Regions from separate parts of the Terribacillus sp. JSM ZJ617 genome, predicted to be linked through region 2. Evidence: riboswitches for the same ligand, from Rfam matches in the RefSeq annotation. Region 2 holds a riboswitch; the other holds the start of a gene.
What was found. Region 2 has a riboswitch for S-adenosylmethionine ahead of ACH6C1_RS08005 (Na+/H+ antiporter NhaC family protein). Riboswitches for the same ligand answer to the same signal wherever they lie in the genome.
Positions count from the first base shown of each region.

Region 1: another riboswitch for S-adenosylmethionine. It lies ahead of ACH6C1_RS17990 (LLM class flavin-dependent oxidoreductase); the one in region 2 lies ahead of ACH6C1_RS08005 (Na+/H+ antiporter NhaC family protein).

Region 1 is NZ_JBISEQ010000007.1:87,662-95,308, reverse strand. It holds gene ACH6C1_RS18000 (low molecular weight protein-tyrosine-phosphatase) at 1-101, opposite strand, end outside; gene ACH6C1_RS17995 (S66 family peptidase) at 225-1,253, shown strand; gene ACH6C1_RS17990 (LLM class flavin-dependent oxidoreductase) at 1,273-2,637, opposite strand; SAM riboswitch class I at 2,716-2,817, opposite strand; gene ACH6C1_RS17985 (DnaJ family domain-containing protein) at 2,830-3,201, opposite strand; gene ACH6C1_RS17980 (CAP domain-containing protein) at 3,273-4,121, opposite strand; gene mreBH (rod-share determining protein MreBH) at 4,622-5,629, shown strand; gene ACH6C1_RS17970 (VOC family protein) at 5,890-6,255, opposite strand; gene ACH6C1_RS17965 (uracil-DNA glycosylase) at 6,267-6,899, opposite strand; gene ACH6C1_RS17960 (YdbC family protein) at 6,901-7,119, opposite strand; gene ACH6C1_RS17955 (DUF2164 family protein) at 7,206-7,442, shown strand; gene ACH6C1_RS17950 (PTS transporter subunit EIIC) at 7,450-7,647, opposite strand, start outside.
Region 2 is NZ_JBISEQ010000002.1:348,975-356,621, forward strand. It holds gene ACH6C1_RS07980 (amino acid permease) at 1-1,323, shown strand, start outside; gene ACH6C1_RS07985 (winged helix-turn-helix transcriptional regulator) at 1,407-1,742, opposite strand; gene ACH6C1_RS07990 (NAD(P)H-dependent oxidoreductase) at 1,867-2,448, shown strand; gene ACH6C1_RS07995 (sugar O-acetyltransferase) at 2,595-3,203, opposite strand; gene ACH6C1_RS08000 (MFS transporter) at 3,296-4,495, opposite strand; SAM riboswitch class I at 4,854-4,962, shown strand; gene ACH6C1_RS08005 (Na+/H+ antiporter NhaC family protein) at 5,049-6,338, shown strand; gene hisJ (histidinol-phosphatase HisJ) at 6,546-7,373, opposite strand; gene ACH6C1_RS08015 (ATP phosphoribosyltransferase regulatory subunit) at 7,494-7,647, shown strand, end outside.

The DNA.
Region 1 (7,647 bases), on a different contig from region 2:
AATGCAGATAGCCCTTGTTCCTCTATACGCTTGCGTAAAATCACCTCAGCCATCGGCGAGCGGCAGATGTTGCCTAAAGAAATAAACAACACATTTATCATTCACTCAACTCCCTCGTTTTATAAATGTGAAAATGTGCGAATGTCTGGTATTCCATTCCCCATGTAACAACGAATCAAACGACCTAGAGATAATGCTATAATATGGAAAAGGAAAGGGTGATAATGATGACGACCATGTATCCAAGCGCTTTGACTCCCAACTCCACTTTCGCAATTACTGCTCCGTCAAGCGGAGTTCCTGCTCCTCTGCATTCCAAAATACATAAAGCTAAAATGCAGCTCGAGAAACTCGGTGATCATGTGATCATTGGAGAAACCGTCTGGACACAGCAAGCCGCTAGAAGCAGCTCTGCTGAAACTAGAGCTAACGAGCTGATGGCTTATCTGAGTGATCCGGAAATCGATGCAATCATGCCGCCATGGGGAGGAGAACTGCTTGTACAAGTATTGCCCATGCTTGATTGGGACAAGCTATCCAAGAGCAAGCCCACATGGCTGATTGGTTATTCGGACACAAGCACACTTCTATGCAGCTATACACTCCAAACAAATTTTGCAACTGCCCATACGACTAACTTTTTTGATTTGAATATGGAAGCACTCGATGAAACAACGAAGCAATGGCATAAGATATTATCTGCAACGTCCCGCAAGCACATGGCGCAGCACTCATCCCCTATGTATCAATCATCATGGGATGCGCTATTTGATCAAGACAATCCTGAGGGCTTCGACTTGGACAGCAAAACAGAATGGAAAACCACGACAGGTGAAGCCGTTTCCTTTACTGGCCGCTTAATCGGTGGCTGCTTGAATACCCTGACCGCTATCGCCGGGACGAAATATGCTCCTATTCAAACTTGGCGGGAATCTTTTAAAGAAGATACGCTCGTCTACTTGGAATGGTTGGATTGGAGTACTGCTGAAACTTACCGGAATCTTTGGCATTTGAAGGAACACGGCTGGTTCAACGGTGCGAGCGGATTACTATTTGGTAGGCCTTCTCGAAGCACTCCTTCAGAGGATTATACAGACGAACAGATGATTCATGAATTCGCAGATGAAATTGGATTGCCGATAATCTACGACGCCGATATTGGACATATGCCGCCGCAGTTCACGATGATCAATGGTGCGTTGGCAAATGTATCATATAAAAACGGCAAGGGAACTCTCACTTATCTGGAATAGGAGAAGAGGAGCTAAAAGCTCAGCTCCTCTTTCCTTGTTTTGCCGGATGTGCCGCAGCGAGATGCGGTTGTCCGTATAATTTCTCCCTAAAAGTTCCTTCTGCATAATCCTTTTTATATAATCCCCGCTCCTGCAAGATAGGTACAACCAATTCCACGAAGTCTTGCAGGTCTTTTGGTGTAATGTAATGTGTCAGATTGAAGCCATCCACTCCGCTTCGCACAAAGAAATCCTCAATCTTGTCCGCTACTTGCTCAGGACTGCCAATGATGATATCCATTTCAGCTGGCTGACTGAATTTCTCCTGGATCTCTTTTACCGTAAATGGTTTGGCAGCATCCTTTGTCAGATAAGCAGCTCGCGATTGACCTTGTTCCGTATGCTTGTACATGAACAGTTCTTCTTCATTTTCATAGGAAGCTAAATCATAGCCTGTGGATCCGCCATACTGGGCTTTGGCAGCATCTGCGCTCCAGTATTGCTTGATCTCGTCATATTTAGCATGAGCCTTCTCTTCTGTTTCAGCTACAACGACGTGCAGGAAGGTAAAGGCCTTGATTTCATCGTGGCTTCTGCCATAAGCCTCCGCACGCGCTTTGATATCCTCTATATAATAGTTGATTTTTTCTGGTGTCGGTCCGCCGACAAACACACACTCTGCATGTTTTGCGGCAAAATCCCTGCCTTTTTCGGAAGTACCTGCTTGGTAGAGCACCGGTGTGCGCTGTGGGGATGGCTCACTTACATGTGGTCCCTCCACCGAGAAATATGTACCCTTGTGCTTGATGCGGTGCACCTTTTCTGCGTCCACCAGAACCCCTCTTTCCGGGTCCGAAATAACAGCATCTTCTTCCCAGCTATCCTCAAGCAGCTTATAAGAAACCTCCAGGAATTCATCAGCTATTCTGTAACGCTCATCATGCTTTACCATCTTCTCCAGTCCAAAATTCTGGGCTGCATTCGGCAAATAGGAAGTAACGATATTCCAAGCCACTCGCCCATTGGTCAGGTGATCGAGCGTCGAAAATTTACGTGCATTATGAAAAGGCTGTTCGTACGAAGTACTGACTGTGACAGCGAAGGACAAATGCTTCGTCACAGCTGCCATGGCCGGGATAGCGAAGGCTGGATCATTAAGCGGTACTTGCACGCCATCACGCAAGGCTGCCTTTTCATCTCCTCCGTAAACATCATAGACGCCAAGTACATCAGCGAAGAACACCGCATCGAACTTTCCTTTTTCCAAAAGGCGCGCAAGCTCCATCCAGTATTCCAGCGACTTATACTCCCGATGTCTTCTGTTCTCCGGGTGCTTCCATAAGCCATGGGCGTTATGATTGGCGGCTGTCATATCAAATGCTTGCAGGATAATTTGTTTGGTCATCGCTTCCACTCCTCTATTTATGTAAAAAAAGCCTCTTCCGTTTTACAGAAGAGGCTCCTTATCCAAGGTAAAATGCTCCTCTTATCTGTCAGACTTCTCGTCTGCTGGAATTGGCACAGTGCATTACTGCCTGTTGCCGAGGCTTCAAAGGGCCAGTCCCTCCACCTCTCGTGATAAGAAAATACTATTTGATTATGTTAGATTGTTTTCAATTTGTTCCCGATATTGACTGAGTGTTCCTGGCGAATTTCGCTTGAGCTTTTGAAGCAGCGCTTCGTATTGAATCTCTTTCTCACTAATGCGCTTCCGGAAAGCTGCCCGCTCTGTGTCGTCCGTACAAACACGCACCAGATCACGCAGTGCTACAATCTCTTTCTTCAGCTCCATCTCTGGCGGAATGTAGCCAGCATTCTTCAGGATCTTATAGCTCATACGCATATCCTCCGGTACACCGGAGAGATCCTCCAGCTCCAAAGGTTTTCCAGCACCAGGAAGATTACGGAACTCTCCATTTGCTTCAGCCTGCTTGATTCGCTCCTCCGCAAGCAGCGAAATCAGATCCATATAATCACTCCCTGCATACAAGAAAAGCAACCGATCATGATCGGTTGCTTTTCATTATACAATAATCTGAATTATTTACCAATGAATTGCTGTGTCCAGTAGTTACCGTTTTCTACATAACCTACACCGATGTTAGTGTACTCAGGGTTAAGGATATTCTCACGGTGACCTTGGCTGTTCATCCACGCTTCAACGACTTCTTCAGGAGTCTTTTGTCCTTGAGCGATGTTTTCACCTGCAGTTTTATAAGAAATACCGAAAGATTTCATCATATCGAACGGAGAACCGTAAGTCGGGCTGTTGTGATCGAAGTAACCATTGTCAGCCATATCTTTGGATTTCGCACGTGCTACTTTGCTTAGTTCAGTATCGGCTTTCAAAGCTTTAAGACCAGCTTTTTCACGCTCTTTGTTAGTCAAGTCTACTACTTGCTGTTCGAATGCACTCAGGCCTTCAGCAGCTTGCTTTTCTTCTGTTTGCTTGTTATCAGAAGCAGTTTCTTGTTTTTGTGCTGGAGCTTGAGCTTTTTGTTCAGTTGCTTGCTCTTCAGCTTTTTCTTCCTTTTTCGGAGCAGCAGCTTTTTGCTCTTCTTTCTGAGCAGCTGGTGCTTTTGCTTGCTCTTGCTGAGGTGCTGCTTGAGCAGGAGTCTGTGCTTTTTCTTGCTGAGCTGGCTGCTGAACATTGTACTTCGCTAGCAAGCTATCAGTATTAATGTGAATGTTATAAGCAGATAGATATTCATTCACCCATTTATTCAAATCTTCGATAGAAGAGAAAGATCCGCTTTTCACTACTTGTGCTACGTGCACTTGAGCTTCTTCTTTCGTTGGTTGAGCTGGTGCAGCATTTGCTGTTCCTGCCAATGCGCCTCCCGCTAGAATAGCTGTAGATAGTGTTGTTACTAATACTTTCTTAAACATGATGTTGCTCCTTTCGAGATGTATGTTTTCCTGTTGCAGCAACATCATAGCATGGGTTTTTGTGTAATATTGCAGCCTAGAATTTCCAATAGGCACTCAAACCTGTACAGCACTGCGAAAAGTCCGATTCTTATGCGAAATCGTACCCGTTTAGCCGACTATGAAACTAGTAATAAACAGACGCTTTACTATTTATTGGATGTAAATTAGGATTGACACCTTTTTCATTCCTAGTTTTTGTAACAATAGATCAGTATTTGTAATCTATCTGTAAATTGACTTACGCTTAACCCTTGCATATAATCCTTTACTCCTAATCTATTTAGTTTAATCTGCCAAATTAGGATAAAGGTATCTCTTTAACACCTCTATACCAGGTGATAGAATGAATTATGTCGAATTTAAGCGCCTTTTTGGCTCTTTGACAGATCTACCCCCATAAAGCTTTATACGGGGGAGAATGAATATAGTAGAAATATGTCATTATTGGAGGAAATATAATGTTTGCTAATCCCGAAATTGGAATAGACCTTGGCACTGCAAATATACTTGTGTATACGAAACAAAAAGGAATCGTATTGAATGAACCATCTGTGGTTGCAATTGATATGGAAACAAAAAACGTTGTGGCAGTTGGAGCAGAAGCGAAAGAAATGGTTGGTAAAACACCACAGAATATCGTACCGATTCGTCCATTAAAAGATGGCGTAATCGCCGACTATGATGTAACAGCTCAATTACTGAAAGAAATCCTGAAAAAAGTGAGCAAGGTGATGGGCTCTTCCCTTCGCAAACCAACTATCGTTGTCTGCACACCGTCTGGCAGCACATCCGTTGAAAGACGCGCTATACATAATGCGGTCAAATCGTATGGTGCAAAACAAGTCCACTTGATTGAAGAACCAATTGCGGCAGCAATTGGTGCTGATCTGCCAGTAGATGAGCCAGTTGCGAATGTAATTGTCGATATCGGCGGTGGTACAAGTGAAGTAGGTATTATATCATTCGGCGGCGTTGTATCTTGCCGTTCTGTCCGCATCGGCGGAGATTCAATGGATGAAGAGATCATCCAATATATCCGCAAGCAGTACAATATCCTCATTGGAGAAAGAACTGCTGAACAGATCAAAATGGAAATCGGCTATGCCTTGATTGACCATGATGAATTGATGATGGATGTCCGCGGCCGTGATATGGTAACAGGATTACCTAAGACTGTGGGTATTTCTTCTAAGGAAGTACAAGTAGCTCTTAAGGAATCTTTGGAACAGATCCTTGAAACAATTCGCATGACATTGGAAGACTGCCCGCCTGAACTAAGCGGAGATATCGTTGACCATGGTGTCATCTTGACTGGCGGAGGCGCATTGCTTAAAGGCATGCAGCAATGGCTTGCATCTGAAATCAGCGTCCCTGTTCATTTGGCTCCGAATCCACTGGAATCCGTTGCAATCGGTACTGGCCGTGCCCTGCAGATGATCACAAAACTGCAAAAAGCAGCAAAATAAAAAACAGGCGTATCAGTCAGCTGATACGCCTGTTTTTTTTACAGAAAGACGAAAAAGACCGCTTAGAAACGAAGGAATAAGCGAGAAAGCCTCGAGTGAGGCGCCTTTTCCTCACGCAAGGATTTATCGCTTAAGCCGCAGTTTTTGGTCTTTGGAGCTAGACATGGAAAAGCGAAAAAACTGCTTGAAACGGAGGAGTAAGTGAGAGTCATGCGTGAGGAGCTTTTTCCTCCCGCATGGCTTTATCGCTTAAGCCGCAGTTACTGGCCTTCTTTGGTGCTAGACTGTACCAATCCGAAGCCGATTCCGACTGGATCAACCAAATAAGCGAGATGGAAAGAATCAAACTCCATCTTTTCTCTGACAACAACTGCCCCTTCTTGCTTGGCTGCTAGGATTGCTTTATCCAAGTCTTCCACTTCAATCTGGATTCTTGTTCCATGCGGAAAATCATGCGGTCCTTTACTTATTCCGCCATCAATTCCTCCGGCTGTCTCCATATTTTGATAACCCCAACTCGGAGCGCCAATATTCCAGCCAAAAACATTAGCGTAGAAGCTAGCTGCCTTTTCCGGGTCTTGGCTATTCAGCTCAAACCCTGTCACTTTACCCCTGATTTTCTCCATTACACCTCTCCTTATCTGTTCAGAAGTTCGCGAATACTGTATGCATGCTCTTCAATTACCGGCCGCAGACCTGGATTGTAGAATACAGACGCTGGATGGTAGGTCGGGAAGATACGATATATCTTCTCGGAAAGCACAAAGGAATCCTCCTCTATGCTTTTCAGTTGCTGTATTGGCTGTTCTATCAGCTTTCCAGCGACTTCCGTGATTTTTTCCTTCGAACCGGTTATCCTCTCCCAGCCTATTCGCCCCAGTGTCACGAGAATTTCCGGTTCCGTCTGGGCAATTTCATAATCAAGCACAGGCGCATGTGCAAGCACTTCAGCCTTGGTCGGTGTTCGATTATATTTTTTCGTGACAGTCTCACCGCGTATTTGTTTTGTTTTATATTGATAAGGTCTGCTTCTGACTGCGCTTGAAATAAAAACTTCCGATCTATCCACAGCTGCTCGCTCCAGAAACAGATCCAGCTCCTTGCCTGCTCGCCCACTGAATGGCATCAGGCTATGTATCTCCGTCTCTCCCGGTGCTTCTCCTATAAAGAAGAGAACCGGATGCTTCGGCCCTCTCCCGGGCAGGAAACCTTCACAAGGATAAGGAGCCATCCTTTCTTTGGCTAACTGAACCAACTCCTCCGGCAGCATGTCAATCCTGCTCCTGCAGCACGCGAAGCAAGGCACCGACTTCTTCAGCTGATAATGTGATACCTTTCCCCATCTTCTCATGATCCGGAGCCCAGTCCCGTATATCATACTTCGGGTCCCGCCCGTTCCAGCTGATCAAATTGAGTTCCTTCTGCCATCCTTTCGGTGAAACGGATAGCACTTCGAGTTCTTTTACAATCTCATAAGATAATTCCGCCATCATTACTCCCACCTTTTCCCTTTTCTAAAGTCTAGCAGAACTTTTTGATATAATGAAACGAAAATGAGCTTAGGGAGGAAAAACAGATGCAAAACCCAATTCGATTGAATGATACACAGCGCAACGAAATGATAAGTTCCCTGCAGACGTATTTTGAACAAGAAAAAGACGAGCAGCTAGGCGACCTGGCCGCAGGTCTGCTGCTCGACTTCATTATCAAAGAACTAGGTCCTATTTTTTATAATGCTGGTATCGAAGCATCCTATCAATTTATGAATGAAAAAATTGAGGATCTATTTGGGATTCAGGTGCGGGAGCAATGAGTGCTCCTCAGCTTTCCAAAATATCGTCAATTTCCTTTTTCACAATAGTAGCCTGAGACCCGATGATGATTTGCAGGTTGTGTTTATCAACCTCCACAACACCATGAACTCCCATTTGCTTGATTTTTTGTTGATTCACTTCATTCATATCCTTCACTTCCAGCCGCAGTCGTGTCATACAATTGTCGTTTATAAGAATGTTCTG
Region 2 (7,647 bases):
GGGTTAAAAAACCGCCATGTGCAGATGATTGCACTGGGCGGAGCAATTGGAACCGGCTTATTTTATGGTTCTGCTTCTTCCATTGGATTAGCAGGACCGGCAATCCCGCTGGCTTACCTGGTAGGCGGCTTGATGATATTCTTTATCATGCGGGCTCTGGGTGAGCTTTCGGTTGATACGCCAAACTCTGGTTCCATCAGTTATTATGCTTATGAGAACTTAGGAGGCTTTTTCGGATTCTTTTCCGGATGGAACTATTGGTTCAATTATGTGGCAGTAACGATGGCTGAGTTGACGGTCGTCGGTATATACGTCCAATATTGGTTTCCGGAAGTACCGTCCTGGCTGACAGCATTCGCTTTCCTTATCTTGATAACTTGTATAAACCTATTAAGTGTCAAGCTTTATGGAGAATTCGAGTTTTATTTCGCTCTCATCAAAGTGGTAGCTATTATTGGCATGATAATTCTAGGTTTGATAATCATCTTCACTGGTTTTGGCAATAACGGTGTACCGACCGGTTTCTCCAACTTATTTGATGAAGGAGGCTTCCTGCCAAACGGAATGATAGGTGTTCTTCTGGCACTTGTACCTGTTATGTTCAGCTTTGGCGGTGTCGAGCTGGTAGGGATAACAGCGGGTGAAGTGGATACACCTAAGAAAACGATTCCTAAAGCAATCAATCAAGTTGTTTACCGCATCTTAATCTTCTATGTTGGTTCAATGATTGTAATCACAGCTATCTTCCCATGGAATCAAATAGACGGGGAAAGCAGTCCCTTTGTTCAAATACTTGATGGCGTCGGTATACCGGCAGCCGCTGGAATATTGAATCTTGTTGTTTTGACTGCAGCTGTGTCGGCGCATAACAGCAGCTTGTACAGCAATGGGCGCATGCTGCATGCCTTAGCGAAGCAAGGCAACGCACCACGGTTCCTGCAGCGTACTGGCAAAAGGACAGGTGCACCAGTACCAGCCATCTTACTCTCTTCCGGGGTGGCAGGAATTGCTGTTATAGTCAACTTCTTAATGCCGGAAAAGGTGTTCGGCTATGTGATGGCCACTGCAACGGTTGCAGGCATCATAAACTGGAGTATGATTATTATCATCCATTTAGCATTCCGTAAACGTATAGGAAAGGAAGCAGCAAGCAAGTTATCCTTCAAGCTGCCGCTGTATCCTATCTCCAATTATGTTGTACTGCTATTCCTGGCAGCTGTGCTTGTCATCATAGGCTTCATGCCGGATTATCGTTTGGCTCTATTTATATTGCCTTTGTGGGTACTGATACTCGTAATAGGATATAAACTGAAGAAAAAATAAAAAATGCGTGTCCATTATAGGGACACGCATTTTTTATTGATTTACTGTCTATCGTATATCCTGACAGGCGTTTACCTTAAGGATTACTTCTCTAATTGCTCTTCTCCCCAATAGCAAATTGCATCTAATACAGGAATCAAAGATAATCCTTTTTCGGTTAGGCTATATTCCACTTTTGGAGGCACTTGAGGATATTCTTTGCGATTAACTAGCTGATCGTTTTCAAGTTCTTTCAGCGTATTGGTTAATGTTTTAAAAGAAATGTTGCCTAGCATCCGTTTTAACTGATTATAGCGAATAGGTTCATTGCTTATATATAGGGCATATAAAACTGACATTTTGTATTTCCCCCCAATTAAAGACAACGTAAATCCAAAACCAGTATTTTTTATTTGATCTTTAAATTCATAGCGATCCATTCAACACTCTCCTTTAGGTAAGTATCGCACTTTAATTACCGTACTTGTAGAAGGATAAGGCATTCAATAAACTAAATGTACATCAAGCTATGATGCAAAGAAAGCGAAATAGGAGGAAACAATTATGAAGACCATTGTCTATGCTCATCCTTGGGAAGGAAGCTTTAATCATGCGATTTTAACTAGCATAACTAAAGACTTAGAAGCCAAAAGAGAGAAATTTCAAGTGATCGATCTTTATAAAGATGAGTTTAACCCCGCCTATACAGCTGAAGAATTGAAGCTGTTTAACAAGGGAGAAACGCCGTACAAATTAGTAAAGGAATATCAGGCAAAATTAAGCCAAGCCACGGAATTGATATTTATTTTCCCAGTCTGGTGGTGGGACTTACCTGCTATTTTAAAGGGTTTCATCGATAAAGTGATGTTGAGTGGCTTTGCTTTTTTAGAAGACAAAGAAATAGGTGGGCTGAAAGGATTATTGACTAACATAAGAAAAACAACTGTCATTTCAACTTCTACAACTGATAAAGCTTACATTGAATCGGAAGGTGGGAACGCTATTCAGGGAGTCTTTATTAACAGAACACTAGCTGACTTGGGATTAAGAAATAATGACACAAAATGGGTTCATTTTTCTGGGGTAAACGTAACAACGGATGAGAAAAGAAAACTGTTCTTACAAGAAATACCCCATAAACTTTGAGTTGATTTTTCTGCTTGACCTTGGCAGATTGATCAGTCTGGTGTAAAAGAACGTAGTACCCGTCATACAGTATCCGGCTTAATCCAGTCACAAAAATTCATAGCAAAAAGCCACACTTGGAGTGAAGTGTGGCTTCTTTCATCTTATTACTTATCTACCCTTAAATTCTTGAAATAATATTCTTTGTCATGATCCGTAATCTCCCTGAGTACTCGGCACGGATTACCTATAGCAACAACATTGGAAGGTATGTCTTTTGTCACTACACTGCCAGCCCCAATGACTGTATTGTCTCCAACTGAGATACCTGGAAGAAGAATCGCACCAGCACCTATCCAACAGTTTCTTCCTACAGTTACTGGTACATTAAATTGATATGCTTCTTCACGGAGTTCGGGCCAGATAGGATGGCCAGCTGTTGCTATCGTTACATTAGGGCCTATCATTGTATAGTCTCCGACGTAAATATGCGTGTCATCTACTAAAGTTAAATTAAAATTGGCGTAAACATTCTTCCCGAAATGAACATGGTTGCCGCCCCAATTTGCGTGGAGTGGGGGCTCTATATAGCAACCTTCCCCAATCTCAGCGAACATTTCTTTAAGCAAAGCTTCTCTTTTTTCTATTTCGGTTGGTCGCGTTTGATTAAAGTCGTATAGCCGTTCGAGGCATACTAGTTGTTGAGCTGCAAAATCTTTATCACCTGGTAGATACAAACTGCTATTGTGCAGTCTATCTTTAAAACTTTTATCCATATGTACAGCCTCATTTCTTCAAAAAAGTTGATTATAGTCTCAGCTAACGTCTTTCATTACGTTCTCACCTATCAAGAAGTTTCAAGACTTGATTATTGGCTCAATCGTTTAGGCTTAACACTAATTTCGTTAGCGCGTATTAAAATCAACCGACAGAACATTATCCCTGCTACACATACTAGAAGAAAATAAGGAAATATCAAAAAGGAAATGTTGGCCAACAACTGTCCTAGCAAGGGCGCCACTAAAGTAGCACCTGTGTAAGCAAAGGCCATTTGAATTCCCATAGCTGCTTGTGAATGATCTACTCCAAAATATACAGGAGTTTGGTGTAACATAGAAGGGTAGATTGGTGCAAGACCGGTTCCTATAATGACAAAGGATAATAGAGTAAATATTGTAGGAAATGGAAGTGACATTATAACTAAACCGAAAGCAGCCAAAGTACATCCCAGCCGTATTAATGCTTCATTCTTTATACGTATTGATAGAAATCCACTTAACATACGGCCTGCTGTCATACCAAGAAAGTACAAAGAAATCCAACCAGCGGCACTTTCGGCTGGGACATTCTCTATTTTGACTAAGTAACTTGAACCCCAGAGCATTATACAAGCCTCTGTTGATGCTATTAAGAAAAATGACACCATTCCAAAGGCAGATCCTTTTTTCTTAAAGGAGTTCCGCAATCCCATTTTACTTTCTGAATTGGTTTCTTTCGTATATTGAATTCTCTTACTATCAGCAGTTTCGTATTTTTTCCACCTTGAAAGTGAAAAGAGGAGCAGCAAGACTAATGCAAACTGTAATAATGAAATGGTAAAATAACCACTTCTCCAAGAATTCCCCCAAACCACCAATACTGATAATATAACAGGGCCGAGCAGAGCTCCAACTCCCCAGAATGCATGTAACCAGTTCATATGTTTTGCTTCGTAGTGAGTAGCGACAAACCTGTTTAAAGCTGCATCCACCGCTCCAGCACCCAGTCCCAATGGTATAGCACATACTATCAGCCAGATAAATGAAGGAGAAAATGAGAAACCAAGCAGTGCGATAGCAGTCATGGAAATACTTACTATCACGATCCTGCCGGTACCTAGTATTCTAATTAATCTATAAGAAAACAGACTGGATACTATTGTTCCTATAGAGATAATGATGGAAGCAATACCTGCATTGCCAATCGGTACGCCAAGATCAGTATTCATAAGCGGCCACGCAGACCCTAATATAGAATCGGGTAAACCTAAGCTGATAAATGATAAGTAAATTAAGAAGATGAAGAACATGATATCCTCCTATTCATAAAAAGGAAGCTTATACTGCAAATAAACAGCAATTACCACCCTGTGTTAACGAGTTATTCGCATAAACTTAATCAATTATATTTTTATTCATCGATCTCCTGCTTCATTCATTGGAAACATGCATGAAATTAGAAGCGATAACTTTTTAAGGATGAAATAAATTAGAATAGAGGCCATTACAGCCAATAATTTTACAAGGGACAAAAGAGAGCACTTTTACTCGTGTTTTCCTTTCTAATAAGGAGATATTGTGAAAGCAATGCCTGGGCTTCCTAAAACTATTGATAAAAAAATAGGGGATGTGTATAATCCTACTTACTGTGAAAAAAATATTCTTTTCTTCTTATTTAGAGAGATGGAGGGACTGGCCCGAAGAAATCTCGGCAGCGGAACTTATGTAATGGAGTTGCTGTGCCAAATCCAGCAAGCTGCGGCTTGATAGATAAGAGGAGTGTTTTATAGATATAAAGCCTCTTCTTATGGATCTAAGAGGGGCTTTATTTTTTTACAATAAAACAAAATCAGAGGTGAATCAATGAAGAAAGCAAATCCATGGGCTCTCATCCCATTTATTGTTTTTCTAGTTTTATTTATTGGATCCGGAGTTATCACAGGAGATTTTTATAACTTTCCGGTCATAGTAGCAATCACAATAGCAGCGGGTGTAGCTCTGTCTATGAATAGAAGTGAATCTCTTACTAAAAAGGTTGATATTTTCTGCAAAGGTGCAGGTAATAGCAATGTCATGCTGATGGTGATCATATTCATTTTAGCAGGAGCGTTTTCTGAAGTTGCCAAAGGCATGGGAGCAGTGGAGTCTGCTGTAAACCTTACTACATCAGTCGTTCCTCAAAACCTGCTAGTTGTAGGCTTATTTGTCATTGCATGCTTTATTTCCTTGTCGATGGGGACATCTGTTGGTTCCATTGTAGCACTAGCTCCAATTGGAGTTGGGATAAGCGATGAAACCAGTCTTTCGATGGCTTTGGTGATGGGAGCGATTGTTGGTGGGTCGATGTTCGGTGATAATCTATCCTTCATATCAGATACAACGATAACTTCCGTTCGTACGCAGGGCGCACAGATGAAAGATAAATTTAAAGTTAATTTTTTGATTGTGTTGCCTGCAGCTATTGTTACGTGTATCATTTTAGGATTTATCGCTATTGGTGAATCAGCTCAAGTAGAACATATAAACTATAATTGGATAAAGATAATTCCTTACGTCCTAGTCATAGTTTTTGCTTTAATTGGTATGAACGTCTTCCTCGTACTTGTGCTGGGAATAGTTCTTGCGGGAGCTGTTGGCTGGATAGATGGCAGCTACCATTTCATGAGCCTGATGCAGCAGATTGGTGATGGAATGGCGGGTATGTATGAAATTGCCTTCCTTGCAATATTAATAGCTGGAATGGTAGAGATAATTAAGTTTAATGGAGGAATTGATTATATTCTGCACCTTGCAACGCGTAGAATTAAAACGAAAAAGGGTGCCGAATTTAGTATCGCAGGGCTTGTTAGCCTAACTGATGTATCAACTGCTAATAACACAATCTCTATAATGATTACTGGTCCACTAGCCAAAAATATTGCAAATGAGTATGGGATAGAGCCAAGAAAGTCAGCTAGTATATTAGATCTTTTCTCTTGCTCCATCCAAGGTCTTCTACCATATGGAGCGCAATTATTGACTGCTGCAACCGTAGCAGGAATTTCGCCAATCAGTATCATTCCCTACAGCTTCTATCCAATCTTGGTAGGTATTTGCGGCATTATCGCCATCTTAATTGGCTATCCAAAAAAGAAAAATACTTCGGAAAAATGACTTTTCAGCTTTTCATAAGAGAAAAATATGTATTTATTCCAGTATGGGAACAAGCGGAATTATACCGCATACTAGCTTATTGGTGAAAACTGGTTCTGCCTTATAGAAAAATATACTAGGCGGACTTTTACAACAACAAAACTAAATAGTATGGAGTAGAAAAAACAGCTGCAACCTTGGGACAAACAAGTAGCTGTTTTTTCTTATTTATAAAGCCAATCTCTGCGGAATGTGAAGAGAATACTCAGATAAATATTCAAAACCCTTACCAATTCCCCCAGCCGCGTGACTGTCTGAACCAGGAACAAGCGGAATTCCCATTTTTGCTGCGTGCGCTATAAGCTCAACTGGCGGATAGATTTCTTTACATAATGGTTTATAAAGACCAGCTGTATTCACATCAAGCTCATATCCTTTTCTCTTTATGAGTTCCAGAATGTGTTTCTGTTCCTGTGAGAAAGAAGCCGGCTTCTGATAAGCAAGCTGAAATTTTTGAATCAGCGTAACATGACCAATTCTTCCTGGTTTATAGTGACCAAGATCAGCTTCAATGGAAGACTGGAGATTATCATAATAAGCTTTATATAATGGTAAAAGTCCTCCAAATGCATCGGCAGCACGTCCAAATTCTTCCTCACTATGATCAATACAGAAGAAAGACTTATCCGGTGCTTGGAGCATGTGCACGGAAAGGATACCATCATCCATTTCAGGACCGTATGTATCGAGGAAAGTTTGTGTTTCTTGTTCGTAGCCTCTGATATAATCAACTTCAAAGCCAATATTGATTTGCAGTTCATTTTTATATTGTTTTTGCAGCGCTTTGCCTTCCATTACATAAGCTTCCACCTGGTTTCGGTCCATGGTGCTGTCACGATGTGGAGCGGGATCCGTAAAGCCTTCCGGAAGCGGAGCATGTTCTGTAAATGATAAATGGGTAAGTCCTTTTTCGATTGCCTGCAGAACGTAGGCTTCCATTTTATCGTCTGCGCCGTGCTGGCAATACTGCGTATGTACGTGAAAATCTCCTGGCATTTGCTTGCTCCTTTCGTTATGTGTTGACGTTAGTATCTCATTATGTTACATTCAAATCAACAGAAATCCTTTATCTAAGTAAAGTGGTAGAATGATAAAGAAAGAATCGGAGGCTTATAGATGTTCTTACCAGCAGGAAGTCGTGATTTGACAGGTCGACAGCTTGTCAATCGAGTCAGCATATATGAAAAGTTCCAATCTGTCGTGAATTTACGAAATTATCAATCGATTGAAACACCTGTTATTGAGTATAGCACAACATTTACCAATCCTT